Regions from separate parts of the Pelotomaculum schinkii genome, predicted to be linked through region 1. Evidence: riboswitches for the same ligand, from Rfam matches in the RefSeq annotation. Region 1 holds a riboswitch; each other region holds the start of a gene.
What was found. Region 1 has a riboswitch for molybdenum cofactor ahead of fdnG (formate dehydrogenase-N subunit alpha). Riboswitches for the same ligand answer to the same signal wherever they lie in the genome.

Region 1 (10,287 bases):
TAGACATGCTTGACGTAGTTGGGATTGTTGTTAATCCTCTGCCAGGCCTCGGCCAGCAGTTCTTCCCTGTCCCCGAATTTCAAAGCGCCGGTGGGGCAGGCCTGGGTACAGGCGGTTTTAAGGCCTTGCTGAGTGCGTTCATAGCAAAAAGTACATTTTTCAACGTAGGGGAATGCTTTTTCCCACTGAAACGTCGGTACGCCAAAGGGGCAGGCGATCATGCAGTAACGGCAGCCCACGCAGTAGTCCTGGTCAACCACGGTTGGCTTGTAAATAACCGCCCCTTCCTTGGTTTTAACGAACGAGTGGGTGAAGCAGGCCGACTCGCAGGCGGGCTCTTTGCAGTGCATGCACTGTCTTTTGACAAAGCGCCAGACCACCTCGCCGCCGTTTTCACTGATGCAGTTGTTTACTACCGTATATGTGTCGGAATTTAATTGCCCCGCATCCAGGTCATTTGAAAACTCCGTCTTTCTGGATGGTAAATCGTTCCATACTTTGCAGGCGACCATGCAGCTCTTGCAGTCAATGCATCTGGTAACGTCTACCAAAACACCTTTCGACATCTTAACACCTCCGGTTTCTGCTTGGAGTTAAAGCGTGAGCAGAATTTTATGAACCTACGCTTTTCTGATATTAACCAGGAAAGCCTTGGATTCGGGAATCATGGTGTTGGGATCACCGACTGCGGGAGAGAGCTCGTTGGCAGATGCGCCCGGTACCCTTCCCTGGTAACCCCAGTGCCATGGCAGACTGACTATTTCCAATTCCTTGCCGGCCACTTGCAGCGGCTTAACCACAGGCATGACATTGGCCCTGCATTTGATTTCGCCTCGCGCGGAGCTTACCAGCACCCAGTCGCCGGGTTTGACGCCCAACTTATTGGCCAGGCTTAAAGAAATCTGGGCGAACATTTCCGGCTGTATTTCAGCCAGGGTGGGGCAGTTTCTAGTGACGGCGCCGCTCTGATAGTGTTCGACCAGACGTGGTGTGGTGCCGATGTAGGGGAAATCTGGGCTGGCTGTTTCCGCCAGCCTGGCAAAGTCACCCTTGTACCTGGTTGCCAGAGGGTTGCTTTGGTATTTGCCCATGGCATTTTTAACCGGGCTTTCAACCGGCTCGTAGTGCTCAGGCAACGGCCCGTCTTTCATACCCGTTGGAGCAAACAGGCGCCCTTGTCCTTCGGTGGTCATGATAAAGGAATTGACGGCCGACTTGTCCGGAGTAATAAAGGCCCCGGTTGCGGCATCCTTAAACCCGAAGTCAGGCACGTCGTTGTTGACCCATTGTGTTCCATCCCAGGAAACCAGCATTCTTTTCGGATCCCAAGGTCTGCCGGACGGGTCGGCAGAGTTGCGGTTATATACGATACGTCTGTTGACAGGCCAGGCAAACGTCCATTTGGGGAAGAGCCCCAGGCCGCTTTTGTCTTCACGGTCGCGCCGCTGTGAAGCAGGTACTTTGGCCACCGGATCGACAAACATGTAGCCGGCGTAAATCCATATACCGCAAGCCGTAGTGCCGTCATCTTTTAATTTGGCGAAAGAATCCAGAATGGTTCCATCCCCCACTACATAACCGTTCATCTCATTGGCTATTTTGATGATATCCGGCTCGTCGTGGCCGGGCATGTCGTAGTCCCAGACCAGGTTGTTAATCGGGTCGGTGAATTTGCCGCCGGATTGGTACTCCTTACGGATGGCCTTAAACATATTATAGGCAATCCACAGGTCGCTCTTGGCCTGCCCGGGCGGTTCCACGGCCTTCCAGCGCCACTGGATCCAGCGCGAGCTGTTGGCGACAGTGCCCTCTTTTTCGTAAGAGAAAGCGGTCGGCAGGAGGAAAACCTCTGTTTTGATATCGGCCGGGTTGACGCCGGGACGCTTCCAGAAGGCGGCGGTTTCTGTTTCAAACAGGTCGACAGCCACCATCCAGTCCAGGTTTTCCAGCGCGCTGCGCGCGGCAAGGGCGTTGGGGCCGCCGACCGCCGGGTTTTGTCCCCAGGCAAAATAGCCTTTGACTGTACCGGCTGCCATAGCCTCGTAAATGGCCATATGGGAGTGGTCTTTACCGTCGTGTTTGGGAATGTAGTCAAAGCAGAAGTCGTTTTCTTTGTTTGCCTTATCCCCATACCATGCTTTGAGCATGCTGATTAAAAACTTTGGTTTGTTCGACCAGTAACCTGTCTTGGGCGTTTCCTTCTCGATGTATTCCTGCAAATTAGCATGGGCGGTCGCGCTCGGTGAACCCAGGTAACCGGTGAGCAGGTGATAGAGGATCCCCTGATCCGTGGAACCCTGCACGTTTGACTCACCCCGCTGGGCGTTGACGCCGCCGCCGGCGATGCCGATGTTGCCGAGCAGCAGCTGCAGCATGGCGGTTGCCCGGACGTTCTGGCTGCCGTAGGTGTGCTGGGTAATACCCATGGCGTAAATCAGGTTGCCGGCCTTATCGGGCTTGCCGGTGGAGCAATAGAGATCACAGACTTTCTTATATACATCTTCCGGAGTACCGGTGATGCTGCATACGGTTTTGATATCATAGCGGGCGACCTGATTCTTCAGAATTTGGAATACACAGAAAGGATTCTGCAAGGAGGGGTCTTTTCTAATGGTATCCCCGTCTTTTTGGTACTGCCAGCTTGTAGTGTCATAGGAGAATTTGCCGTCTTTCTCCGTTAAACCGCTAAACGCTCCTTCGTTAAGGGCATATTCAGGGCTCACAAGATATGAGGCGTTGGTATAATTGGCGACATAGTCATGGAAGTATAAGTTGTTTTCAAGAGCGTAATTCATAATACCGTAAAGAAATGCGATATCGGTGCCAGGGCGTAGAGGAGCGTAAATATTTGCTTTGGTTGCCGTTTTGGTAAACCTGGGATCAACGACAATAACCTTGGCGCCTCTTTCGGCCATGGCCCTGCCCATGTGGCGCATAACCTGCGGGTGGTTCTCCGCCGGGTTGGCGCCGATAATCAGGAAAACGTCCGTGTTTTTGTAATCCGTAAAGCTGTTGGTCATAACACCCCTGCCAAATGTTTGGCCAAGACCGGCCACTGTGGAGGAGTGTCAGAGGCGGGCGTGGTGGTCGATGTTGATGACCCCTAATGACCGCATCATCTTTTGAAAGAGGTAATTCTCTTCGTTATCGCAGGAGGCGCTGCCGATATGGGCGATGGCCTGGGTACGGTTAACGGTGACACCATTCGCGTCCTTTTCTTCAAAGGCGGCGTCACGGGTATTTTTGACCCGTTTGGCTATTTCACTAAGAGCCCATTCCCAATCCTTCTTCTCCCACTTGGTCCCGCCGGGGGCGCGGTATAGAACGTCCATAATCCGCCGGTCATTAACTGTACGCTTGCGGCTCTTCGGGTCGATAATAGTGTTGGCGTCGCCAAGCGCGATGCCTTTGCAGCACATGGTGCCTTCATTATTCGGGTTGTCCGGATCTCCTTCTATGTTCAAAACCCTGCCTTCTTCATTCGAATAAACAATAAGGCCGCAGCCAACCCCGCAAAAAGCGCAAACTGAAGGGGTTTCTTTGGCCTTGGCCAGTTTAAATTCACCCAAAGCGAAGGTAGGCAGCTTGTCTTCCGCCGTGCTGGCTAAGGCCGGCACGGCTGTTACGCCATTAAGCAAGGCCGACCCGGCGGTACCAATTCCAAGTATCTTCAGAAAATCGCGACGGCTAATCTTTTGCTTCACAAACCTGACCTCCTTATCCAAAAAAGTGCGCGTAAATAGCTAAATGACGCTACTCCTTTCCAAATGGGAGGCATACAGGTTTCCCTTATATACCCTAACGACCTGGAAATCATAGCTTATTAAGCCTTAGATTGCCAGGTTCGGAGTAAATTTGGTGCCCCTCTCTCCAGAAAATTTATTATCTATAGAATATTCTTAAAATTAGAAGCCTCCTTTCACCATTAATATCCACAGCCTTGTTTATTTAACTGTGACTGCCGGTTCCGCCATTTCGGCCAGTCGCTCACGTTCCTTCCTGCGAGCAATCCTGCGTTCGACGATGCGTACAACCAGCACGCTTACTTCAAAAAGTAAATACATGGGGCCGCTGACGATGAGGCAGGTAATCAAGTCCGGGGTAGGAGTGATTATCGCTGCCAGGGCTACGACCCCCAGTATCGCATAACGGCGGTTCCGGGCAAAAAAGGCATATGTTACCAGTTCCAGTTTGGCCAGGAAAAAACTTACCAATGGAAACTCGAATACGATTCCAAAAGGCAGAAGAAAGGAAATAATAAAAGAAATATACTTGTCGATTGTCAGAAGTGGAGTCAGAGTGGGGCCGGCAAACTGGAGCAGAAACGCTACCCCTATTCGGAAGACACCGAAAAAACCGAAGGCGACTCCCGCCACAAAGCTGATAAAGGAGACCAAAACGAAAAGTGTAAAATATAACTTTTCTTTCTTCTTTAAAGCAGGAACGACAAAACTCCAGATTTGCCACAAAATTATTGGCAGGGCTGCCAGAAAACCTGCGAAAAAAGATATCTTGATTTTAGCAAATATAGCCCCCGTGACCGCGGTGAAAAATACGCCCTGGCCAAGTGTAGTGAGCGGTTCCATCAGAAACGCTAAAATTTTGTCGCTGAAAAAATATGCTGCCACAGCAAGTACGGTTGTTGAAATAATGGAAACAATTAAAACCCGACGCAGTTCTTCCAAATGCGAAATAATGGTCATTTCGTCGGTTTTTTTAGCCATCGTTTATTCCCTCACTAATATGACGGGCGGTTTTGGGATGGGGGGTTTTTAACTTTTTGCTGCCTTAATCAGCTGTTGTTCTTCTTTTTTGTCACCACTGGCTACTGTTTCCACATCGTTCATTATTTCGTTGGAGGAACGGCGAAATTCTTTAATCGTTTTACCAACCGCCTTACCAAGGTCGGGTAATTTGCCGGGTCCAAAGATAATTAAAGCCAGCGCCAAAACAAGGATCAACTCGGGAGCTCCTATGTGCGGCATATAAAATTACACCCCTTTCAAATATTTACAATTTTAATTACGCCATTTCAGACAGATCTCCTGCTGGAATTATATTATTTTTCAATAATTTCAGCTGGTCGATTGACATAACCTTCCTGCATGGCCAGCAGGTCCAGATGGACTGTATTGATATCTTCCCAGAATAAATCCAAACTGCTGCTATCTAGCATGGACTCGTTGACAGTTTTAATATAGCCGTGGCAGTTGTCGCAATAATAAACGCGGTATTGCTCCATGCCATCCACCGTGAAGAACCGCGATTCGTGGTTCAAACAATATGGGCAGCCCAGACGTTGGAACCGCCACCTTGCCTCGCACAGACCGCAATAGAGATATCTCTTCTTGTCCTCCTTTTCCAGCAAGGCCAGGGTGGGCCTGGCGCCGCATACCGGGCAAGTTCCTTTATACCACTGCTCCGGGTCATAAAAAGCAGAAACCTGCCGGGCGTATAGCTTCATAAAGGGCCTGACCGCATGGCTTAAGATAAAACCAAAGGTCTCGGGTGATACCTTTTTTTTGAAATAATCCAACAGGTTTGCACCAGGTGTGAAAGCTTGTCTGACAAAAGTTTCTCTGGCCGCGGCATCCTCCGGTAAAGCACTGAAAATTTCGCTAATATCACCCTCCAAGTCCGGTTTGTGTTTTACAGTGATGACGGAAACCTCTTTCAAGATATCAAAAAATATATCCGTATTTACCTGCGGCGGGCAGATCTTGATGAAAGGCGCATCATGTTCTCTGAGCGACTTCAATAAACCATCCTGTGGTCTAACAAGCTTAACGGCATCTTCAGGTAGAGCAATCTGCGTAAACTCCTTGTTGAAATCGATAAGCACTTGCTGAACCGTATAATCCGCCATTTTTCAACGCTCACTTTCTACAAAGATTCTATAATACGCAGGAGATATAATCAGGGGGGTGAGCTGGATACTTCAAACTGCTGTATATATTCAACAAAATTGTTATATTTCCTCCATGTTTATAGGAAAAAAGTAGAATTTCTTTTTTTTTCAACCCGGGTTTATCTGATATAATGATTCTATATCCTTACCACGGAGGGTCAACATGAAAATATTTGGATTTTACATATTATTAACCTTGCTCACCCGCAACCCCTTGTTAGCTCTTGTTGTCATGCTGCTGATTCTTTTCCTTGTAGAAAGGCGTTTTATTGGCTTATTACCTGATTTTACCGCCTCCTGGAGGAGGTCCAACAGAGTGCGGGAACTACAGAGAGAAGTAAGGGTCAATCCCGCCAACGCTGAAGCCTACCTGGAGCTCGGCGAATCCTTCCTGCAGAAGGGGCAATATGAGCAGGCTTTATCATATTTAAATAGAGCGGCTGACAAGATGGAGGACCACCCCTTATTTCATTTTTACCGTGGGGCCTCGTATTATCAACTTGGCCGGATCGAGGAGGGCAGGGCTGAGATTGAAAAAGCGGTTGTCATCAACCCAAAGATAAGTTTCGGTGAACCATACCTGTATCTGGCAAGAATTTACCTCCAACAAAGTCAGGACGGTGCAAAGATTGATAATCTTTACCAACAGTTGCTGCAATACGGATCACCCAAAATCCACTACTTGGCGGGCAGTTTGTTTTTAAATTACAACGACAAGGAGAAAGCCCGCCGTTTGTTCAGAGAGACGATAGAAAATTATCAGGCCTGCAGAGGTTCTTTGCGCCGTCTGTATAGAAGGTGGGCGCTACTGTCAAAAGTAGGCCTTTTCTACAGCAAGTGAACCTCCCTGGTACTGGACTATTTTGCAAAGTTCCTCTGCTGAGCATTGCTCTGCTAATAAATGCGGGTGCGAATTCATTCGTACATGGCCCATAAAAAAGCAGAATTAATAAGGTGAGCAGAAATCCCTTAAACTGCTTCACTGCGCAAGTGCGATTGAAACCGCACCCACAAAAAGACTTGGACAAAGCAGGATTCATATTATTATCTCTTCTGCAAGTTTTGTGCCAGCGGCATGTGTTATGGGGCTGACTTGCATCCATGTTTGAAAGCTTATCCCAAGGCGCCCGGCCTTGGGTTTATTTCTGCATAAAACTCATGAAATTGTCCATACTCAAATTTTATAGAGCAACAAAAGACATTAAAGGAACGGAGGATCATGAATGCGGGTAACCTTTCCCCATATGGGGAACATGCATATTCCTTTAAAGGCAATGCTGAAGCGCCTGGGCTTGGATGTTGTGGTACCGCCGCCTTCCAGTAAAAAAACTTTGAGTCTTGGGGTGAAGCATGGTCCTGAATTTGCCTGCCTGCCCTTGAAATTAAACCTTGGCAACTTTATAGAGGCTGGTGAACTGGGCGCCGATACCGTGATCATGGGCGGCGGCTGCGGACCGTGCCGCTTTGGCTATTACGCCCAGATTGAACATGCAATATTAAAGGATATCGGTCGAGATATGGATTTTATTGTGCTTGAACCGCCTGACCGCCATATTACCGAATTACTGGCAAAAATAAAACGAATCGCAGGAAAGAAGTCTTGGTGGGATATTTTCCAGGCGGTTCGCTTTGGCTACAGGAAAGCAAAGGCGGTCGACGACGTTGAAAGGGCGTCTTTCCAACTGCGGCCTCGTGAAACAGTGGTTGGAGCAACGGACGCAGCTTACCGGAAGGCACTGGCCCTGATTGATGGCGCCTGTACCTGGGATGGTTTAAATTACGCGGTGGAAAAAGCCGGAGATGCGCTCAGGGAGGTAATGGTTGACGATAAGAAAACAGTCTTAAAAATTGGCCTTGTCGGGGAGATTTACACCCTGTTGGAGCCTTTTTCGAACCAGAACCTGGAGCGCAGCCTGGGCACTTTGGGGGTTGAAGTGGATCGTTCTATTTACTTAAGTGAATGGGTAAACAACCATCTCTTTGGAGGATTATTGAAAGGCGAAAGACGGAGAAACGAGGTTTGCGCATCGGCTCATCCATATCTGCGGCATTTCGTCGGCGGGCATGGCCAGGAAACAATAGGGTCTGCGGTCCTTTATGCAAAGGCCGGTTATAACGGACTAATCCAGGTGTTTCCATTTACCTGCATGCCCGAAATCGTAGCTGAAAGCATACTGCCTGATGTCAGTTGCGACTTGAATATTCCTTCCCTGACACTGATCATGGATGAGCACTCCGGTGAAGCGGGTATACAAACCCGGCTTGAAGCTTTTGTCGACTTGCTGGAACAGAAAAGGGAAATTGCCTTCAGAGAGCGAAGCGTGGGGTAAGAACCAACCATGATTTTCATCACATGATACCGATGAAAATGCACACTGGGGAGTGACAATGGGGGGGATATCGTCATTTGTCTCACCTGTCTCAAGAATATTGCTCGAAAAGGCTTGACTTGCGGGCTTGGGGTTATCCGGAGCGAACGAAGCACCTGGGTGCGTTCCTTAGCGCGTGCGTTGCATAAAAGTCAAAGCTTAAATAGCGCGTAGCTACCGGATGGCTGTCAGTAGATGCGGTCGGCAAGAGGCTCATGTTTCACAAATGGAGAATTGCGAAGAGAGCGGAGGATAACCCCAAGCCCACTACCCCAAAGGCTTTTCGAGAACCAGTTAACAATGACCTTTACCATAGCGACACACTAACATTTATATTAAGTTGCAAAACTATGGTTCATATTAATTCGCAACCATTGTATATTGTGTTTGAAGAAGGATTATCTTGCTGTTGTATGTATAGAAAACGGGGACTTTGCCGGTTAGTACCGGGAGTCCCCGTTTTTTTTATGTGAGTCTTTTGTTTTAACGTACAATCATGGCCACGTAGCTTACGATCAGAAGGGCGACAATGTTGACCACTTTAATCATCGGGTTGATGGCCGGGCCGGCGGTGTCTTTGGCGGGGTCACCTACAGTATCCCCGGTCACTGCCGCAGCGTGGGCAAAGCTACCCTTGCCGCCGAAATTGCCGTCTTCGATGTATTTCTTGGCATTGTCCCAGGCGCCGCCGCCGGCGGTCAGCATCACGGCCAGGAAGAGACCGGTGATAATTACGCCCATCAGCATGCCGCCGAGAGCTTTTGCTCCCAATAGAAAGCCGACCAGAATGGGGACCACAACCGGGATCAGGCCGGGCAGCATCATTTCCTTGATGGCCCGCTTGGTTACAATGTCAACACAGCGGCCGTATTCCGGCCTGGCTTTGCCTTCCATGATGCCTGTTATTTCCCTGAACTGGCGGCGCACTTCGTTGACCACCTCGTTGGCGGCCCTGCCGACAGCGCCCATGGCCAGTGAGGAGAAGAGGAAGGGCAGCGCTCCGCCAATTAAAAGACCGGCCAGAACCCAGGGGTCCTCGATATTGAAGCTGAGCGCCTCGCCCCTGAACCTGGTGATTTCCTGGGTGTAGGAGGAAAACAACACAATGGCAGCCAGACCGGCGGAGCCGATGGCATAACCCTTGGTTACCGCTTTGGTGGTATTGCCCACCGCGTCAAGCGGGTCGGTAATGTTGCGAATTTCAGGCGGCAGTTCCGCCATCTCGGCAATGCCGCCGGCGTTGTCGGTAATGGGGCCGTAAGAGTCAATGGCTACGACTATACCGGTCATGGAAAGCATGGCCATTGAAGCAATACCGACTCCGTAGATGCCGCCAATAAGGTACGATAGCACAATACCGGCGACGATGGCGATGGCCGGTGAGACGCTGGCCTCCATACCTACCGATAAACCGCTGATGATGTTGGTCGCATGGCCGGATTCCGAGGCCTTGGCGATTGTCTTAACTGGCTTGTAGCGCGTTGAGGTATAGTAATCGGTAAGGAAAACGATGATTAGCGTCACTGCCACGCCCACAATTGCCGCATAGAAATACTGCGGGGTACCGAAGAAATAGGTGGTGGCGGGGTAAAAGCCGATAAGAGAGATAATTGCCGCGGCAAATAAGCCCTTGTACAGCGCGGACATGATTTCCCCGCCCTGGCTCATGCGAACAAAGAAGACGCCGATAATACTGGCGATGATGGCAATAGCGCCAAGCACCAGAGGGTATACCACGTAATGCTCGTTGCCGGGGAAGAATATCTGTCCCAGCAGCATGGCTCCGATGGCTGTAATGGCGTAGGTTTCAAAAAGGTCGGCAGCCATACCGGCGCAGTCACCTACGTTGTCACCCACGTTGTCGGCTATAACAGCCGGGTTGCGCGGGTCGTCTTCCGGAATACCGGCTTCCACTTTGCCGACCAGGTCCGCCCCGACATCGGCGCTTTTGGTATAAATACCGCCGCCCAGACGGGCGAAAACGCTGATTAGACTGCCTCCGAAGCCCAG
Region 2 (10,287 bases), 510 kb from region 1:
GAACATCTGCTGCAGTTACTTTTCTTGGATTAAATTGTGTTGGGGGTTCATAGGTCATAGCATCGTTAACAATATCCTGGAATACTGATTTCTGCACCCCTGCTTCCTTCAAAGTGGGGATCTTGAGTGTCTTATTCAGATCGAAAATTGCATCTACAACCTTTTTACAGGCTTCCTCTCTGGACAACCCTTGTAAATTAAGTCCCATAGCAACACCGACATCAATAGTTCTTTCAGGACACACCGGGGCATTGTACTCCATGACATAAGGCAGAACAGCAGCGTTGGCCGCACCATGACCCAACCCGCAACGGGCGCTTAAAGGATGGGCAATTGAGTGTGTTAATGCCACCATTGCGTTATCAAACGCTACACCAGCCATTAGACTTCCCATTAACATATCGGATCTTGCTTCGAGGTTTTCACCATCATAAGTTGCTTTAACAAGGCTGTTAGAAATCAGCTCGATTGCCTTTATAGCAAAAATATCTGAAATAGGAGTGGCTAATTTACAGGTATAGGCCTCAATAGCATGTGTTAAGGCATCCATACCAGTTGAAGCAGTCACGGGAGCGGGCAAAGGTATGAGCAGCTCCGGATCAGCAATAGCAGCTTCGCAGGGAACATGTCGCCCGCCAACTGCATATTTTCTTGAATTCTTTGGTGAAGTGATAATTGTCATGCTTGTTACTTCGCTGCCGGTCCCCGATGTAGTCGGAATGGCAATTAATGGCGGCGTGGGGTTCTTGACGGTACCCATGCCGAAGTACTGATAGAGTGGCGCCGGGTTTGTCAATAAAACCTTGACCCCTTTTGCCGTGTCAATTGTACTGCCCCCGCCAACAGCAAGGACTAGATCAACATTAGCGTCCCGGCCAATTTTAGCTGCCTCTTCCATCATTTCTTCCGGAGGATTCGGGACAATTTCGTTAAATTCTAAAACATCGAGGCCATCATCTTTTAGAATTTTCGCAATACCCTTGGGCATTTCCCCGAGCGCCTTGTCGTAAATAAAGAAAACTTTCTTTGCTCCGTATTCGAGCGCGATTTTCCCAACGTTTTTTGAGACTCCCGGACCAAAATGGATAACCGGTGGAAGATTAAACATACGTTGTTGCATTAACATAAACATAGCCCCCATTCATTATTTTTTGACAATATTTTTTTACTGGATAACCTTGCCTTGTCACCTCCACCAGCATATAAAAGCAAGATACATGCCAACAGTAATTCCATATTCAATAGCCTAATATAATAACAAGTTTTCAAAATTTTAACAAAGGGAAGCTCGACTTTTTAAAAATGAACGGTTTCTTTTTTGTCTTGCCAATCTTATGTGTTAAACTTCTTTACTAATTTTAATGCATCATTAATTTTTTACTACCTTGGCTGACATCTCCCTAGAAAAATATGATTTTCTGAAATCAGCCGATGAAAGAATTGGTGATAGATGAAATTAAATTTATCGGAAAAATAAAATAAAAGTCAGTTTATTACCATAAAAAGGATGATATGGTCAATCTACAAAGGATGATACAATCAGATTTTACTATTATTACCATGACAAGATTATAATTTTTAGCTCATATCGACCATTGCAAGTATAAAAAATCTTTGCAATTTCGAGTATATAAAATTAATTTGCTATCTTCCTATAAATTTATGTGTGATATTTATAAGCTTTTTTTTATTCAATTTGTTAAAAGAAAAAAACACTTACCTTCTTCCGTTAGAATAGTAAGTGCTTAACTATTACAAATAATACTTATAAAAGAAAAAAGATTTAAAATTGGTAACAGTATCTAATCCAGAAAACATCCGTTAATTTGTATGTCTATCTTGCATAGTGCAAAAGAGACCTGGATGATTAACCAGAGTAATCCTTTAGATCTTTTTCTATTCTTATTCTAATCTAAATTTTAAAACCGTGTTTTTGAGTTTTTCATTGCTATTAATTTTATTACACAAAGTTGGTCTACTAATACCTAAGCGATTGGCAGCTCTGCTGAGATTACCATTTTCCTCGTTTAATACTGTTTCAATGATTATTTCCTCACCTAGCTTCATTAAGTTGTTGCTTTTCTTATCTTTAATTGATCTTAATTTGTCCTTTAAATCTTTATAGCTATAGGCTTTAACTATTTTTTCCGGCAATTGGTTTAGAGACAATTTCTGTCCATCATCCAACAAAATAATTGATCTTTCAATTACATTTCTTAGTTCACGGATATTACCTCGCCAGTGATAGCATGATAATGCTGTAAAGAAGTCATCTTCCACTTGAAGTTTTTTTAAGCCATATTCTTTAGAATAAATATCAATAAAGTATTTTGCTAATACAGGTATATCATCTTTTCTTTCACGCAAAGATGGTAGATTTAGTGTGATTGTACCAATTCTATAATACAAATCCTCACGAAAATTTCCTTTATCAGCCTCTTTTAGCAAATCATTTTTTGTTGCTGAGATAACCCTAATATCGATGGGTATATCTTTTATTCCACCAACCCTACAGATTTTACTTGTTGAAAGAGCCCGTAATAATTTTATTTGGGTATTTAAAGGCATACTTTCAATTTCATCCAGAAACAGGGTGCCTCCGAAAGCTATTTCTATTTTACCCGGTTTCCCATTTGCTGAAGCTCCTGTGAATGCGCCCGGTTCATAACCAAACAATTCACTCTCGGCTAAATCGTGAGGTATAGCTCCACAATTTATTGCAACAAAGGGTTTACCCTTTCTTGGACTGGCATTATGAATAGCCTGAGCAAATAATTCTTTACCCGTTCCACTCTCCCCAAATATTAAAACTGAACCATGGGATTTAGCAACTTTTTGCGCTATCATTTTCATTTCGTCGAATTTTTCATTGCTACCAACAATATCATCAAATGTATAACTAGCCCTATTGCCTGGTAAATTTTGATCTATATTTTCCAGTAATATTACTTTATCTTCATACTTTTTATTAAATATTTTTCTAGTAGACATCAAAAATGATTTTCTTTTGCCTTTAATATCTAAAATAATTTCTTTTTTTTCTACACAATCATTATTGTCATATTGTAGCAGCGTGGAAACATATTTTAAAAGTTCCGGTACGATATCTTGTTCGTTAATGTTCAACATATCAATTATTTTATCATTATAACGGTTAATTGAGTTTTTATCATTAATATAAACAGCACCTTGAGGTAAATACTCAAAGGTTTTACTTATAGCTAAGTCATAGATACCCAATTTATCCAGGGTATCCATGGTAAAAGATACATTGTCAAGTATTCTTGCTAAAAATGTTACCAAGACTAAAGTATCTATTTTGTTTTGTTTATAACTGTAACTGGCAATATTTAAAGCGCCGATTACCTTTCCACTGCTGTTATGGACAGGAGCTGCCGAACAATAAGTATCATGAAGATATTTATTGAAATGTTCAGGTCCTAGCACCTGCACAGATTTATTTTCACGTAAAGCTATACTAATTGCAGTAGTTCCAATATCCATCTCAGATGAGCTGGCTGGAACGGGAAACATATCCCGAAGTTCTAACCCTTGATGCAAATAACTTGAAGCAAGCACTTGGACATTCCTGGCTTGGTTATCGAAAAGTTGTATATTCAAACCTTTTTTTCTGGCCATTCTTTGTAAGGCCAAAACAATATTGCCAAATCTATCGATCATGCCCTTACTATCTGATATTTGTTTTTTTATCTCTTCTGGAGATAAAATTTTTCTGTTGTTTAGGTTAGGATTAACCCCATATTCCACACTTCTCTGCCAGGATTCATAAATTAGCTTGGGAACTATATCTTTATTTATTGGTTTGCCATGAATAAACTTTTCCCATTCATATTCTATTTTGTAGAGCTTGGGCAATGTTAGATCATCAATAACCATATCTGTCTTTTTCATTAATTCATTAAAACAATTATGCAGACTTATAGAACTTTCAGCTTCCATACTTTCACATCCTTGTAAAATATGTCAATATACTGGAAGGTTAGTTCACGGATTAGTCCAAAAATACATGTAAGGAGTTTCTGCGTCATCCTTATATTGTAATAATTAAAAGATTATACCTTGGCAACGTCTATATTACCTATTCTTGTAAGAAATTCTATTATTTATTTTCTGTTTCTCCTTCTACCTTATATAAGTATACTCTATTGTGTAATAATTGCAAAAAGTATTAATACAAAGAGCTTCCCGAATATTAGTTCCAATCCCTTAAAAAGAAATCTTTGCTTCCCAAAGCTGCTCTGGAGATTGCCATTGGGGAGCAGGTCGTTGACTTGGAAAGCTGATAATATTCGAAGATGTATAAATTTTTCTTACAGTGTAAAAAAGATTTATACCTCGGTTAGATAACTCAAAAATAAAAAGTAGCCTTTTTATAAGTAAAAAACCAGGATGTAATTTTCGAAGAATTAATTTAGTCAAAAAAATAGGCTCTATCCTGGATTGAAGATATTCATTTTTCATAAAAAGCTTTTACTGGCATGCAACTTGCTCTTTATAGAGCCGGGCGAGGAGGTGATAGTGAAACATTCCCCATCTATTTCTTATAGGCCGGGTTATAATTTTGGCGTTTGACATTGGCGATGCAGTGGGTCTGATTCTAATTTTATAGCTCCGATCTTGGCGGGCTAATGCTATGCTACGACTGCCAGGACGTCAGGTGTGCGGGGAAACCGGCATGCCCTCCAGTGTGGAAAGGAGTACAGAATTATCTATGGTGATAAGCATGAAGGGTGGAAAACAATGGCAACAAAGAAGATGATGCTGTATATTAACGGCTCCGAACGTATGTTGGTTTGCGATCCCGAGACAGATACTCTTGCCGACGTTATAAGACGTCTTGGCCTTACCGGTACGAAGGTGGGCTGCCGCGTTGGACAGTGCGGCATCTGTTCCGTCATACTGGATGGCGCAGTTGTTCGCTCCTGCGTTAAAAAAATGAAAAACATTAAAGACGGCAGCAAGATTACAACCATTGAAGGGATAGGCGCCCCGACAAATCTGCATCCTCTGCAGTTGGCATGGATCATACATGGTGGAGTGCAGTGCGGGTTCTGCTCGCCCGGATTTATTGTTTCTGCAAAAGCGTTGCTTGATACCAATCTCAATCCCACAAGGCAGGAAGTTCGCGAATGGTTCCGGAAGAACCACAATGCTTGCCGTTGCACCGGCTATAAGCCGCTGGTCGATGCGGTCATGGCGGCCGCCAAGGTGATGCGCGGTGAAATGACCATGGAGGACCTTAATTACAAAATACCGGCAGACGGGAGAATATACGGTACGGGATATCCCAGACCGGCTGCCCTGGCTAAAGTAACCGGAACCTGCGATTACGGCGACGATATCGGCATGAAAATGCCTGACGCCCTGCACCTGGCTGTAGTCCTTCCCGGGGTTTCCCATGCCAGGCTGCTTTCTATAGATACTTCGGAAGCGGAAAAGATGCCGGGCGTTGAGAAGGTTATTACCCATAAAGATGTGAAGGGGAACAACCGTATTATGTGGCCCTGTGGCCATATACTCGCCAAAGCGGACGGTTTTGATCGCCCGATCCTGGCTGAGGATATGATCTATCACCGTGGTGATGTTATTGCTGTAGTGGCCGCCAGGACCAGAGCTGAAGCGCGCGCAGCAGCAAAAAAGGTTAAGTTTGAACTGGAGCAGCTGCCTGAATACTTAAATATTCTGGAAACAATGGCTGCTGACGCGCCGCAGGTAAACAAAGAATACCCCAATATTTATATTGAAGCTCCTTTAATTAAGGGACAGGATACCAGGAAGATCATTGAAAAAACCCCTTATGTTGTTGAAGGCAGCTTCTATTCCCAACGCCAGCCACATCTGGTTCTCGAACCGGATACCGACCAGGCGTATGTTGATGCTGACGGGGTTCTTACCATCCATTGCAAGAGTCTTTTCCTGCACATTAATATATTTACATTAGCTCCTGGTGTTGGTCATCCCGCCGAAAAAATCAGGATTATTGAAAACCCGACCGGCGCAAGTTTCGGATATTCGCTATCCCCTTATATGCCGGGCATAGTATCGGTTGCTACCCTGGCAACCGGAAAGCCGGTTACTATTACCTTGAGTTATGAAGAACATCAGCATATTACAGGGAAACGCGCTCCTTCTTTCTCAAACGCGAGGCTGGCATGCGACGAGAAAGGGAAGATTACGGCCTTGGAATATGAAATTGCTTATGATGAAGGGGCCTATACCGAATCTGCAGACGTGATCGCCCAGAAAGGACTTCGTTTCGTGGGCGCTCCGTATAAAATCCCCAATGCGATTGGTCTTTGCAAAACTGTTATATCCAACAATGCGGTTTCTACAGCTTATAAAGGTTTTGGTTCGCCGCAGTGCTACACCTGCTCGGAACAGCTCATGGATATGATGGCGGAGAAAATCGGAATGGATCCGTTGGAGTTCCGGTATATCAATGTCTATCGTGAAGGCGACGAGAGCATAAACGGCAACAAGTTCTCCGTTTACCCGATGCCCCAAATACTGGACAGGCTGCGTCCATATTATAAAGAAGCTCTGGAAAGAGCAAAGAGAGAGTCTACGCCTGAGAGAAAACGCGGCGTTGGTATCGCCTGCGGCGAATACAATGTAACCAGCGCGCCAAACGACCATACGGAAATTATTCTTGGGTTAAATCCGGATGGTACTGTGACGCATTATAACAATTGGCAGGATCAGGGACAAGGCGCGGATGCCGGCGCAGTTGTTCATACCTATGAAGCCCTGAGGCCGCTTGGATTGCGTCCGGATCAGATTAAGCTGTGCATGAATGATACGGCTTTGGCTCCTATGCACGGTCCCTCTGCGGGAAGCCGTTCCCATTATATGATCGGAAATGCTACCATCCACGCCGCTGAGCAGCTGATGAACGCTATGCGTAAACCCGACGGAACTTATCGTACTTACGATGAAATGGTTGCCGAAGGGATTCCCACAAAATACACAGGCGTATTTGACACCACCGGGATGACGTCCGACCTTGATCCGAACACTGGACAGGGGAGCCCGACTGCTGAATATACTTTCGGCACATTCCTGGCGGAGGTAGAGGTAGAGGTCGCCACGGGGAAAACCAAAGTGCTGAGGATGAAGTGCATTGCTGACGTAGGTGTCATCGGAAACATAGTAAATGTTGACGGTCAGGCGCTCGGAGGTATGATGCAGGGTATCGGAATGGCGCTGTCCGAAGACTATGACGATTTTAAAAAGCATACCAACCTTGCCGGCAGCGGCTTTACGTTTATCGATGCGACGCCGGACAATCTGACGACTGAATACATTGAAACCCCAAGACCCAGCGGACCTCACGGCTCATCCGGCTGTGCGGAACTATTCCAATCGTCGCCTCATGTTGCGGTAATCAATGCAATCAATAACGCTTGCGGTGTTCGAATTTACGAATTGCCTGCCAGGCCTGAAAAAGTGAAAGCGGCGCTTGAGGCTAAAGCCAGAGGTGAAGAAATCAAGCCCAGGAAGTACTATATGGGTGGCGACCTGCATGAAAAGATTGACTATATCAAAGCCAATCCTTTTACACCCAAAAATTAATTTCAAGACATTATTACCCTGAAACTAGTGGCGCCTAATAGATGAGTCGTGTCGCATCCGGACTGCTGCCAAAAAAAGGCCGCAGTCCGGATGACGGTTATGCAAATAGTTCATTTCAGGTAAAGCGTGTGAGGATAATGCGATGGAATTAAAGGATTTTAAAAATTGGGGGAGCCTCTGCACCCGGGATGAGCCTGTATTTTGCACAAATCAGTGCCCGCTTGGCGTCGACGTAAAAGGGATGGGGGCGAAGCTCAATGCCGGCGATTTTACAGGGGCCTATAAAAACTATAGCAGTCAGGTGCTTTTTCCGGGTATTGTCAGCAAAATATGCGACGAGCCGTGTAAAAGCGCCTGCCTGAGAAAAAATATTGATGAATCCATCTCGGTGAGGATGCTAGAAAAAGCGTGCTGTGATTTTACCGCCACCAAAGACATTCCCTCTTTTTATATGCCGCCCAAAAACAAACGCATTGCCGTAGTCGGCGGAGGTTTGGGCGGCCTAAGCTGCGCCGTAAAACTTGTCCGCAAAGGCTATGATGTGCACCTGTACGAAGAAAAGGACAGGCTGGGGGGAAGCCTTTGGGAACCGGGCAGCCATATAGCCCCGGAGGTCCTTGAAGAAGAGTTTGGCCGCATTACCCGTAACGATGATATCAAACTGCATTTAAATACAAAAGTAGGCTCTCTTGATGCGCTTGCGTTTGATGCTTTGTATATTGCTACAGGAAGAAGAGGGGAAACATTCGGGCTTGCGGGGGGATTTGACCCAATATCTCTTGCTACCGCTCAAAACGGCGTGTTTATGAGCGGAAAGACGGCAGGAAGAGAGGAAAGTTCGGTCCTCATTCCTATACGAGAGGGGATTAGGGTAGCCCAGTCAATTGAGTCCTTTTTAAAGGCAGGGAGGATGGGCGGTGAGGCGGGCAATCACGAGGTGGTTCCATCGCGGCTCAGTGCGGATATAGCCGGGGTGAAAAATAAAGCCGGCGTAAAGCCTGCCGGACCGGCCGGATATACCCCCGAGGAGGCTGTCGAAGAGGCAAAAAGATGCCTGCGCTGCGAGTGCAAAGCTTGTGCGGCAGCTTGTGAACTGATAGCGTATTATAAAAAGAAGCCCAAAAAAATTATTGAAGATGTTAACGCCACTTTGAATAAGGTTGAAGCAATTACAAAAAGAGTAGCCTCACGCCAGATCAACTCCTGCAATCTCTGCGGACTATGCAAAGAGGTATGCCCAACCAGTCTTGATTTTGAAGAGATATTTCTGGCCAGTCGAAGAGAACTGCACAGGGGAGGAAGCCTTCCCCTGGCTTTTCACGATTTTTGGATGAGAGATATGGACTTTTCCAACTCGGAGGATGCTTTTCTTGTCCTAAATCCCTTGGGTAAGGATACAAGCAGATATTTGTTTTTTCCCGGCTGTCAGTTGGGCGGCTCCGACCCGGGTTATGTCACCGCCACCTATGATTATTTGCTGCAGCGGCTTGAAGGCGGCGTATCCATCATGGTCGGGTGCTGCGGCGCCCCTGCCGAGTGGGCCGGAAGGGAAGAGGAACATTCTGCTGTTATTGCCCAGATTAAGAAGAACTGGGAGGCAATGGGGAGTCCGGGGGTGATACTCGCCTGTCCGACCTGTAAGAAGATGTTTGCGCAATATCTTCCCCACATTACGGTTACATCGCTGTGGACTATTGTGGCGGAGAAGGGTATGCCGGAGAACAAAAAGAGCGGTGAGGGCCAAACGGTGACTGTTTTTGATTCCTGCGCCAGCCGCCACGAGCCTGATGTGCGGCGCAGCGTAAGAGCCATCCTAAAAAATTCCGGTTATCAACTGGAGGAACTGGCATACAGCGGAGAGCGCGCGCAGTGTTGCGGATATGGAGGCCAGATTCATGCGGTAAACCTGCCGCTCCTTGATGAGATCGTCAGCAACAGGGTGAAGGGGACGCCTTATGATTACATTACCTACTGCACGAACTGCCGCGACACCTTTGCCAACGCCCAAAAACCGGCGGTTCATATGCTTGATCTGATGTTCTACGACAATATCAAAGCCCGTGCAGCCAGAAAGCCCCCTACCCTTACGCAGCGCAGGGAAAACCGGATTCAGCTCAAAAAACAGCTTCTTAAGCAGATCGGGGGAAGGGAGATGCAGCCGTCAGTCAGCGATTATTCCAGGATAAAAGTTTTCATATCTCCCGAAGTTATTGAGAAGATGGACAGAAACCTGATCGTTGCCGAAGATGCCCAGAGGACAATCCATTATTGCGAGTCCACCGGAAACAAAATACAGGATACCTCTACCGGGAACCTGATAGGTCACCTGCAGAACGAAGTGATCACCTATTGGGTTGTGTACAGGCCGGAAGGAGATGGGTTCAGGCTGGAAAGCATCTACAGTCACAGGTTGAACATAGAGGAGCATGTCACATGAGTGCACCGTTAGAGAAGCCGGCGCTGATCTGCCTGAAATGCAATGTCCAGCTTGAGCTGCGCAAAGCCTTCTTTACCTATCTTGGCTTTAACTTCAATACCGAGCTGCCAAGGTGCCCGGTCTGCGGGCAGATGTACCTGTCGGAGGAACTGGTCAAGGGAAAAGTAACTGAAGTAGAAATGTCTCTTGAGGACAAGTGAGATTTTTCGCTCAGGCCTCCGGTAATGCTGTCTTTTGCCTCGGAGAGCTTTGACCAT
Region 3 (9,630 bases), on a different contig from region 1:
ATCAATGACCTTAGGATTAATCACAGCGATTTCAGTTTCCAGAGCTGTTAACTGAGGGTCATCATGAAGGGCCTGGGACAGATGCCACCAGTAAAGGTTGGTGGCCTCCATGCCAATCTTGACCTTTTCGGCGGGTAAGTTATCAGCTGCATCAACCACTTTTTCAACAAATCTTTCCGTTCCAGGGAGGTCGTTGGAGACAGAGAATCCGCAGACATCTTTGCCGGTGTCATCAAGGATTCTAACTACATTGGTGTCGGCCCCTATATCAATGCCGACAAAAAGAGTACGGCCCATGTATCAACACCTCCTTTCAGATGAACTTAAAGAAACCAAAATTTTGGGGTATCCCTGGGAACCTGGTGTAACAGCAACCTTGCCGATGAGCACTCACCCAAAGAGATTGGTGTAATGCTCCTTGCTGAAGGGAGAACCTCTTGGGGCGTGCAACCCGCGCGTAAGCGGTTGCCACCAGGCCCGGGGAGCCGTCTTTAAAAGCACTTAAAGTGCAGGAGGTAATGAACTGCCCCGCCATCGGTTCTACCGTGATTGTCCCAGGGGATAACCCAAAGGTCAATTACTATTATGAAAAATTAATATGACCAACTGGAAATTGTACCGTTGGTCATATCATACAAGGAGGTGAAGTAATGTTTAATCTTGGGCAAGTCGTTATGACACGCGGCATTAGTTCGTTGATTGAAAAGAACCAGATCGATTGGGTCGGCATATACCATATCTTAAACCGCCACGTTCGAGGCGGGTGGGGCGATTTTACGAGGAAGACAAAAAGCTCAACGACAACGCCGTTATAGCCGGCGAGAGGATACTGTCTGCTTATCATGTAAGGTCAAGTCGTTGAAAGCAGTTCTAAAGGCCAACAACAAAATTAACTAATTGAATTTAAGGAGGTGCAACTGGTATCGCAAGTGCGGTAACCAGGGTATCATGAGCAAAATTTTACTGATTTCTCCCAAGAAATGTAATAACTGCAAAACCTGTGAGGCGGTTTGCTCAAATTCTGCTGTAAATGTGATTACTTTTGAAGAAGTGAGAGCTTCAGTACCTGTAATGTGTATGCAGTGTGAAGATGCTGCGTGTATGAAGGTGTGTCCCAATAGGGCTATTTCGAGAGATGAAAACGACGCGGTTGTAGTAGATCCGAATAAGTGTATTGGATGCAAAATGTGTATTAGCGCTTGCCCTATGGGAAATATTCACTACAGCTTCAGTCAAAAGAAAATAATGAAGTGCAATCTGTGCGACTGTAATCCCGCATGCGCAAAATACTGTCCTACAAGAGCAATAGAGTATGTAGATGGTACCATCTCCAATATAAACAAGAAAAGGGCAATTGCATCAAAATTTATAGATCTGTTTGAAGAGGCGTAAAATTAATAAATGGCTGAATAGGAAAGATATTATAAGAGTATTAAGATGCAGCTACGGACAATGCTGCAGTACAAGTATAGATTAGGTTCAGGTAGGTAGTTTCTAAATAGTAAAGAATAAAAAAGGAGAAAATCACATGATTAAAAAAACCTTATTAATAAATGGAGTTAAAAAACATCTCACGGTGGATCATGAAGAATCCCTCGCAAGTGTATTAAGAAATCAACTCTTGCTCACAGGAACCAAGGTTGGCTGTGGTGGGGAAGGAGAATGCGGTGCATGTACGGTTATATGGGACGGTATGCCTGTGAGGTCTTGTCTCTATACAATGGAAAGAATACCGGATAATGCTCAGATTATTACAATCGAAGGCGTAGGCACAAAAGATAACCTGCACCCGCTTCAGCTTGCTTGGATGGTTCACGGATCAGCACAGTGCGGTTTCTGTACTCCAGGATTTATTGTTTCTGCTAAAGCTTTGTTGGATCAAAACCCAAATCCTACTAGAGAAGATGTAAGAGATTGGTTCCAGAAAAACAGAAACCTCTGCAGATGTACAGGATACAAACCATTAGTGGATGCAGTTATGGATGCTGCCAGGCTAATGAGAGGTGAAATTCAAAAAGAAAATTTGTGGTTTAAACTGAAGGACGGCGACAGTATACTTGGGTCAAAAGTAATCCGTCCATCCGCTGCTGCAAAAGTTACAGGAACCTGGGATTTTGGAGCAGATTTGGAAATAAAAGAACTTCCTAAAAATACTCTGCATATCAAGCTTGTACAAGCGACAGTGTCTCATGCAAATATTCTTTCCATAGATACTTCAGAAGCTGAGAAAATGCCGGGAGTATTCAAGGTTTTAACCTATAAGGACGTTCCTGGAACAAACAGAATCAATGGTCTGGCGTTTCCACAGAACAAAGGGGACGGTAAAGAAAGACCAATTCTTAATGATAAGAAGGTATTCCAGTTTGGGGACGCCGTTGCTATGGTCCTTGCAGATACTCCTTACCAGGCAGAACGGGCAGCAGCAAAAGTTAAGGTTGAATTGGAAGAACTGCCGGCATATCTGAGCGCGCCTGCAGCTATGGCTGCAGATGCAATTGAAATACATCCCGGTACTCCAAATGTATATTTCGAAACCCAGATAGCTAAAGGTAACGACACCGCACCTTTAATGAAAAGCCTGCCACATGTGGTTGAGGATGATTTTTATGTTGGAAGACAGCCGCACCTTCCTCTTGAGCCGGATGTGGGGTTTGCATACCTTGATGAAAAAGGAAATTTAATGGTTCATTCAAAGAGTGTAGCTATCCATTGTCATGCTTTGATGGTTGCAGAAGGTATTGGAATTCCTTTAGAAAAATTATTTATTGTACAGAATAATGCAGGAGGAACTTTTGGATATAAATTCAGTCCGACAATGGAAGGTCTGCTTGGTGTTGCTGCACTTGTTACAAAGAGACCTGTATACCTCGAATTCAACATGTTCCAGCAGATAACTTATACAGGAAAAAGATCACCATTCTTTATCAATCTCAAGCTGGGAGCTAATAAGGATGGAAAACTTGTTGCTATGGAATCAGACTGGACGGTAGACCATGGTCCATACATGGAATTTGGTGATCTTCTTACAATGAGAGGCCACCAGTTCATTGGCGCCGGTTACAATATCCCAAATATCAGAGGCGAAGGTAGAACAGTTGCTACAAACCATGCATGGGGCTCGGCTTTCAGAGGTTATGGTTCACCGCAAAGCTTGTTCTCATCAGAAGTATTGATGGATGAACTGGCAGAAAAAATTGGAATGGATCCATTAGAGTTAAGATATATAAATGTATATAGAGAAGGCGATACCACACCAACTGGTTGTAAACCTGATGTAATTGCTTTCCCACAGGCAATTGATAAAATAAGACCTCTTTACCAGGAGGCTAAGAAAAATGCTGCAGCCAAGAATGCACGAAGTGGAGATATCAAATATGGCGTAGGCGTATCACTGCTTGAGTATGGCTGCGGACTTGACGGTGCAGATTCCTCGGAAGCATGGGCAGAGATAACACCAGAGGGAGTTACAGTAGGAAATTCATGGGAAGACCATGGCCAGGGCGCAGATATGGGAACACTGAGCTTTGCATATGAAACATTAAGGCCATTGGGAATAAAGCTTGAACAAATAAAACTGGTTATGAATGATATGAGATATACACCGGACAGCGGAGCTGCAGGTGGAAGCCGTTCAAACGTTTTTACAGGTAATGCTACAACAGTTGCATGTAGAAATCTCTTGGATGCTCTGAGAAAACCGGATGGTACTTTCAGAACATACAATGAAATGATTAATAAAAAACTGCCGGTAAAATATGCTGGAAAATGGACTGCACCATGTACTGCATGTGATGTAGCTACAGGGCAAGGAAATCCATTCCCAATCTACATGTATGGTGTACTTTTAGCAGAAGTTGAGGTTGATACTACAACAGGCAAAACTAAAGTTGATAAACTAACGATGGTATCGGACTGCGGTACGATAATTAATAAATTGGTACTTGAAGGTCAGCTTTATGGTGGTCTGGCACAGGGAATAGGTCTTGCGCTTAGCGAAGACTTTGAAGATTTGAAAAAGCATACGACCCTTATAGGCTGTGGGATCCCGGAAATTAAGGATGTTCCTGACAATATAGTTCTTATTCACCAGGAGACTCCAAGACCACTTAGCTATTATGGTGCGGCAGGCGCTGGAGAAATGCCTCTCTCAGCTCCGCATGCAGCGATTGTCAATGCAATTTACAATGCCACCGGAGTACGTATAACTAAGCTGCCGGCATATCCGGAAAAGGTTCTGGAGGGCTTGAAAAACCTTTAAAGTTAGTTGATATATTACATGTTAGTAAACTAAACTAATAAATATGGAATTGGAGTATATGGAAAAACTCCAATTCCATATTTTAATAATCCAGGAAAGTTCGCTTCAAAGCCTTGCAATTTCTAGATTTCATAAAAAGCTTCACCTGAGAAGTATGGAGCGTAGCGAATTGTAAACGGGTAAACCAATAAAATTTGGGTTTTGATGTTATTGATTTATCCGTTTATTATAATGGAGGTATTCTCAATGGACAATGAAAAGCTGCTGAAAACGGGTGACAGGTGTATTTATGATGAACCTGCAGCTTGTACGGCATGGTGCCCTATTCACATGGATGTGGCAGCATTTGTGGCGGAGATGGGAAAAGGCAATTTTAATAAAGCTTATAAAATATTGGAGAAACGAATGCCTTTTACAAGAGTGCTTGGCATGATTTGCGACCATCCTTGTGAAAGTGCATGTGTGAGAGAGGCTGCCGGTGGAGCGATAAGGATATCGGAGCTTGAGAAGGCAGCAGTAAAGCATGGGTACACACCCCCTAAAAAAGCACTGCCCATTCCTAAGAATGCTGGCAAGGTTGCTGTGATTGGAGGAGGTTTAAGCGGGATTTCGGCCGCATTGGAACTTGACAGAAAAGGTTTTAAGGTCACAATTTATGAAAAGTCGGATAAACTAGGCGGTAGATTATGGGATTACGAAGGTGCAAACCTTGAAAAGGCTATTATAGAAGAAGAGCTTCAAATATTCAGCAAGTTAGATATTGAGGTAATTTTTAACAGACGTATCAGCCAAAAAGAATTAAAAGAGATTATTAACGAGAACAATGCGGTTTTCCTTGGCACGGGCGAATGGAATGAGAATCTGCAAATTAATCCTGAGACTTTTCAAGTACAGTATTCATCCCTATTTGCGGGGGGAAGACTGTTATATAAAAATGGCTCTACTATTTTATCGGTAAGTTCAGGCAGAAGAGCTGCAGCTTCCGTAGAAAGATACGTTAAGAGACTTTCCATGACGGCTGCAAGGGAAAGGGAGGGGGCATTTGAAACACCTCTTAAATATGAAGTGGATGATATTGAACCTGCAGCGCCGGTTGTAAGGACCACTGACGTATACAGCGAAGATGAGGCTGTAAATGAAGCCGGACGATGCTTTAAATGCAGGTGCACAAAATGCATTGATTCGTGCAGTCATATGAAGAAGTTCAATATTGGTCCGAAAAATTATACAAGGCAAATTAATCATAACGAAAATGTAATCCTGGGTACACGGTACGCAAATAAGATGATAAATTCTTGTACAATGTGCGGTTTGTGCGGTGAACAATGTCATGTGGGCATCAACATGAAGGATATAATACAGGAGACCAGGGAAAGTATGGTAGAAAAGGGCAAAATGCCTCCTTCTGCACATGATTTTGCGCTGCAGGATATGGAGTTCAGCAACAGCAGCCACTTTTTCCTGGTTAAGTCTCCATCGCCAAAATACGCGCAATCTCTTTTTAAAGGGGATGAATCAGGTACAGAACAGGCAGACTATCTGTTTTATCCCGGATGCCAGCTTTCAGCGTCCTATCCGGAGTATGTCGAAAAAGCTTATAAGTACCTTTTATCCAGGATAAAAGAAGGCGTTGGAATAATGCTTGGCTGCTGCGGCGCCCCCGCCGACTGGGCGGGTAGACAGGATTTGATGAAGAATAGTATTGAAAGATTAAGAGACGCATGGGCTGAAATGGGCAAACCTACTTTTATTCTGGCGTGCTCAAGCTGCTGCGGCATCTTTGAAAAATATCTTCCGGAGATACCTTTTATATCTTTGTGGGAAATCTTTGAACGTTATGGACTTCCGGAAACCGCCCAAAATGGGAAGAACCATATTTTGAATGTCCATGATGCCTGCTCTACAAGGCATAATAAAAATATTCACGAAAGTCTGAGAAATATCGCGGTAAAGCTTGGTTATGAAATAAAGGAACTGAAATATGCAAAAGAAAAAACAAAATGCTGCGGATACGGCGGACTTGTCTATTTTGCGAACCGTGAACAGACAAATGACTTTGTGATAGACCGAATAAACGAAAGTAATGAAGATTTTTTGGTTTACTGCGCTATATGCAAGGATTTGTTTGTGGAGGGCGGTAAAAGCACCTATCATATTCTGGACCTGATTTTTGGGGAGAATTTGGATGAGATAGCGCATAAAAAAATGCCGAATCTTTCACAAAGACATGCAAACAGAGCGCAGCTTAAAAAGAAATTGCTAAGAGAATTATGGAATGAAGAGTCGGAGGCGGAATTAACCAAAATGGAGGATTTAATCATTCCTAGCGAAGTATGGCGCATTATGGACGAACGGTATATTCTTCTGGAAGACATTGAAAAAGTCATAAAACATGCGCAGGAATCCGGCGAACGGTTTTTTAATCCCGAAGATTCAAGTTTCTTAGCCAATCAGCGAATTGGAAATGTTACCTATTGGGTACGCTATATTGAAAAAGACGGGGCAATTCAAGTAGTCACAGTTTACAGTCACAGAATGGAAGTGAAAAAAGAATAGAAAATGAACCCGCTTCAATCTTGAAAGTGTATATGGTGTCCGCGGTATAAAGGCCATCTTGGCGCTTTTGTATCGGACGATGTTCCTGAAGCAGTTGTCACAGTAAAAAGGAAGGTTCAAATGAGCTTGCTCAGCTATCAAAATAGGCTTGGATCAGGGTTTCTACTGATAACTGAATTTCATGTTTAGTGTATTTATTTTATGTTTAATGTTTTAACGTATATCATTTATTTGATGTGTAGCATTTTAATGTCAATTATTGCAATGTTTTATCAAGTCGTGGGGTATATTTCACCTTTATTTTCAATATAACCTATAATTATTTGAAGAGTACTATTATTTTATTGCTTGCAGCTATTTTAAAAATTTAGCAGGACTTTGGGGTTTTTAGTAGAAATTATGTGGAAAAGGCTGTTAATGCCAAGAAAACATAAAAAGCCTAAAACATAGTTTAAAATATAGTACTTTAAAACTTAAAATCTCCGAGCCGGATTTGCCTAAGGCATTATAGCTATGACTGCCGGCCGTTAGGGTGTGACGGGAAACCGTCGTGCCTTCCAATGCGAAAAGGAGACTGCAATGGCGCTGACGCCGGGCCGGCTTTATTTTTCGCAAGCTGTCCGGCATTTTTATTTTTGGAGGTGGTAAATCCGGTTGTAGTGACGATTGGCAAACAAATTATGGAGGGAATTACGTTGCAGGACAAAGTTAAAATGGTTTCCCTGGCTATTGTTATTCTTACGGTTCTCTTGTTTGTACTATCCGGCTGCGCTAAACAGCAAGCGACTGCGCCGCCAGCGCCGGCTGTCGCCGGCCAAATCCTGCTGGCCTCCACCATTGGTCCGATTGACGCCGGGATTGTGGCGGCGCTGGAAGAGAGTTTTGAGAAAAAGACCGGGATACGGGTCAGACATGTGGGCGCCGGTACGGGCGCTGCCCTGGAAATGGCGAAAAGCGGCAATTTTGATGTCGTAATGGTGCATGCCAAGGATCTGGAGGAAAAGTTTGTTGCCGACGGATACGGGACCAAGCGCATTGACCTGATGTACAACGATTTTGTAATTGTCGGGCCGGAATCGGATCCGGCTCAAATCAAGGGACTAAAAACACCGGCTGAGGCGCTGAAGAAAATTATGGATACAAAATCCCTTTTTATTAGTCGCGGGGACAACTCCGGTACGGATGTTGCGGAAAAGGCCCAGTGGAAGGCTGCCGGGCTGAAGCCGGCGGGCGACTGGTACCACGTATATGAAAAAGGTTCGGAAGGCAACGTCAAGACCTTAAAGTATACCGATGAGCAGAACGCTTATACTATTATCGATCGGGCTACATACCTGACCGTGAAAGACCAGGTCAAATTGAAAGTGCTGGTGGAAAAAGACGAGGCCCTGCTTAACTACATTTCCCTGATCCCCGTCAACGCCCAGAAGTTCCCGGAAGTTAAAGACGAGTTGGCCCAGCAGTTTATTGATTTTTGCACATCAATCGAGGGACAGACGATCATCAGGGATTTCGGCAAGGATAAATACGGTGAGCCATTGTTTTTCCCCAATTCCACCGAGGGGAAAAACCTGCCCAAGTAGGTCGTAAGTCATAGGTCGTATGGCGTAGGTATATACTGCATTCCTATTGGGTCAATAAATAAATTAAACACTAATATGAAAATGTAGTTCGCAGTTTCGTTTTTTGGTATCAGCGAGAATAAAAGCTCAGCGAGGTGCGATTTCAATCGCACACGGCGCGCCAGCGCCGCACTTATGGCAGTCAATGTTGCATTTGTGCGAATGAATTCGCACCTACATTTATAAAGACAACTCAGTACGTTATTTCAAGTAAAATATTTGGAGGAGGACTAACTTTGAGTAAAAAGAACTTTTTAGCGCCCCTTATGATCCTCATGGTAACAATGCTTTTGGTCGTTTTCGCAGGGTGCGGCAAACCGCAAGTGAAAGATGTGATCCTCGCCACCACCACCAGCACCCAGGACAGCGGGCTCTTAGACGCGCTGATCCCGATTTTTGAACAGAAGACCGGATATAACGTTAAAACTGTCTCTGTAGGCAGCGGCGCCGCTATCACCATGGGTGAAAAGGGAGAGGCCGACGTCCTCCTGGTGCACTCTCCCGCGGCCGAGAAAAAGATTGTGGACAGTGGCGCAGTTGTAAACTACCAGCTCGTGATGCATAACGACTTCATCATCATCGGCCCCGCTGGGGACCCTGCCGGTATCAAAGGGACTAAAGCAGGCGACGCCTTTAAAAAAATAGCGGAGAATAAGGCTGTTTTCGTTTCGAGAGGAGACAATTCAGGCACCCACAGTAAAGAAAAAGCAATCTGGGCGGAAGTCAAAATCACTCCGGAGGGCAACTGGTACCAGCAGAGCGGCGCCGGGATGGGGCAGACCTTAAACATCGCCAATGAAAAGCAGGCCTACACTCTGACCGACCGGGCGACATACCTGGCCCAAAAGAAAAATATCAACCTTGAAATCCTGTCGGAAGGGGATGCGTCGCTCCTGAACATCTACCATGTGATGCAGGTTAACCCGGAAAAATTCAGTACTGTCAACAAGGATGGAGCAAAAGCATTTGTTGATTTCATGGTCGACCCCGATACCCAGAAGACCATCGGTGAATTTGGCAAAGATCAATACGGTCAGGCGCTATTCACCCCTGACTCCGGCAAAAAAGTAGAGGATCTCGGTAAGTAACGTAAACCGGTCGCCGACGCGGCGACAGAGAATTAAAACCTGGCAATGCAAGTACGATCTGAAATAAATCTCTGAAATAAATCTCTGAAATAAATCTCTGAAATAA

Region 2: it holds a riboswitch for molybdenum cofactor, as region 1 does, so the genes downstream of both, Psch_RS13535 (molybdopterin-dependent aldehyde oxidoreductase) here and fdnG (formate dehydrogenase-N subunit alpha) in region 1, are expected to answer to the same signal.
Region 3: it holds a riboswitch for molybdenum cofactor, as region 1 does, so the genes downstream of both, Psch_RS08105 (ABC transporter substrate-binding protein) here and fdnG (formate dehydrogenase-N subunit alpha) in region 1, are expected to answer to the same signal.

What each region holds. Positions count from the first base shown of each region.
Region 1 is NZ_QFGA01000002.1:9,561-19,847, reverse strand. It holds gene Psch_RS11085 (4Fe-4S dicluster domain-containing protein) at 1-566, opposite strand, end outside; gene fdnG (formate dehydrogenase-N subunit alpha) at 621-3,704, opposite strand; molybdenum cofactor riboswitch at 3,741-3,862, opposite strand; gene tatC (twin-arginine translocase subunit TatC) at 3,945-4,724, opposite strand; gene tatA (twin-arginine translocase TatA/TatE family subunit) at 4,773-4,985, opposite strand; gene Psch_RS11065 (formate dehydrogenase accessory protein FdhE) at 5,060-5,866, opposite strand; gene Psch_RS11060 (tetratricopeptide repeat protein) at 6,072-6,749, shown strand; gene Psch_RS11055 (CoA protein activase) at 7,132-8,238, shown strand; gene Psch_RS11050 (sodium-translocating pyrophosphatase) at 8,761-10,287, opposite strand, start outside.
Region 2 is NZ_QFGA01000002.1:522,239-532,525, reverse strand. It holds gene Psch_RS13545 (iron-containing alcohol dehydrogenase) at 1-1,126, opposite strand, end outside; gene Psch_RS13540 (sigma-54 interaction domain-containing protein) at 1,903-3,960, opposite strand; molybdenum cofactor riboswitch at 4,619-4,735, shown strand; gene Psch_RS13535 (molybdopterin-dependent aldehyde oxidoreductase) at 4,762-7,593, shown strand; gene Psch_RS13530 (pyridine nucleotide-disulfide oxidoreductase/dicluster-binding protein) at 7,736-10,030, shown strand; gene Psch_RS13525 (DVU_1557 family redox protein) at 10,027-10,230, shown strand.
Region 3 is NZ_QFGA01000001.1:1,740,236-1,749,865, reverse strand. It holds gene Psch_RS08125 (IS110 family RNA-guided transposase) at 1-297, opposite strand, end outside; gene Psch_RS08120 (4Fe-4S dicluster domain-containing protein) at 949-1,392, shown strand; gene Psch_RS08115 (molybdopterin-dependent aldehyde oxidoreductase) at 1,529-4,258, shown strand; gene Psch_RS08110 (pyridine nucleotide-disulfide oxidoreductase/dicluster-binding protein) at 4,505-6,814, shown strand; molybdenum cofactor riboswitch at 7,283-7,403, shown strand; gene Psch_RS08105 (ABC transporter substrate-binding protein) at 7,510-8,397, shown strand; gene Psch_RS08100 (ABC transporter substrate-binding protein) at 8,703-9,524, shown strand.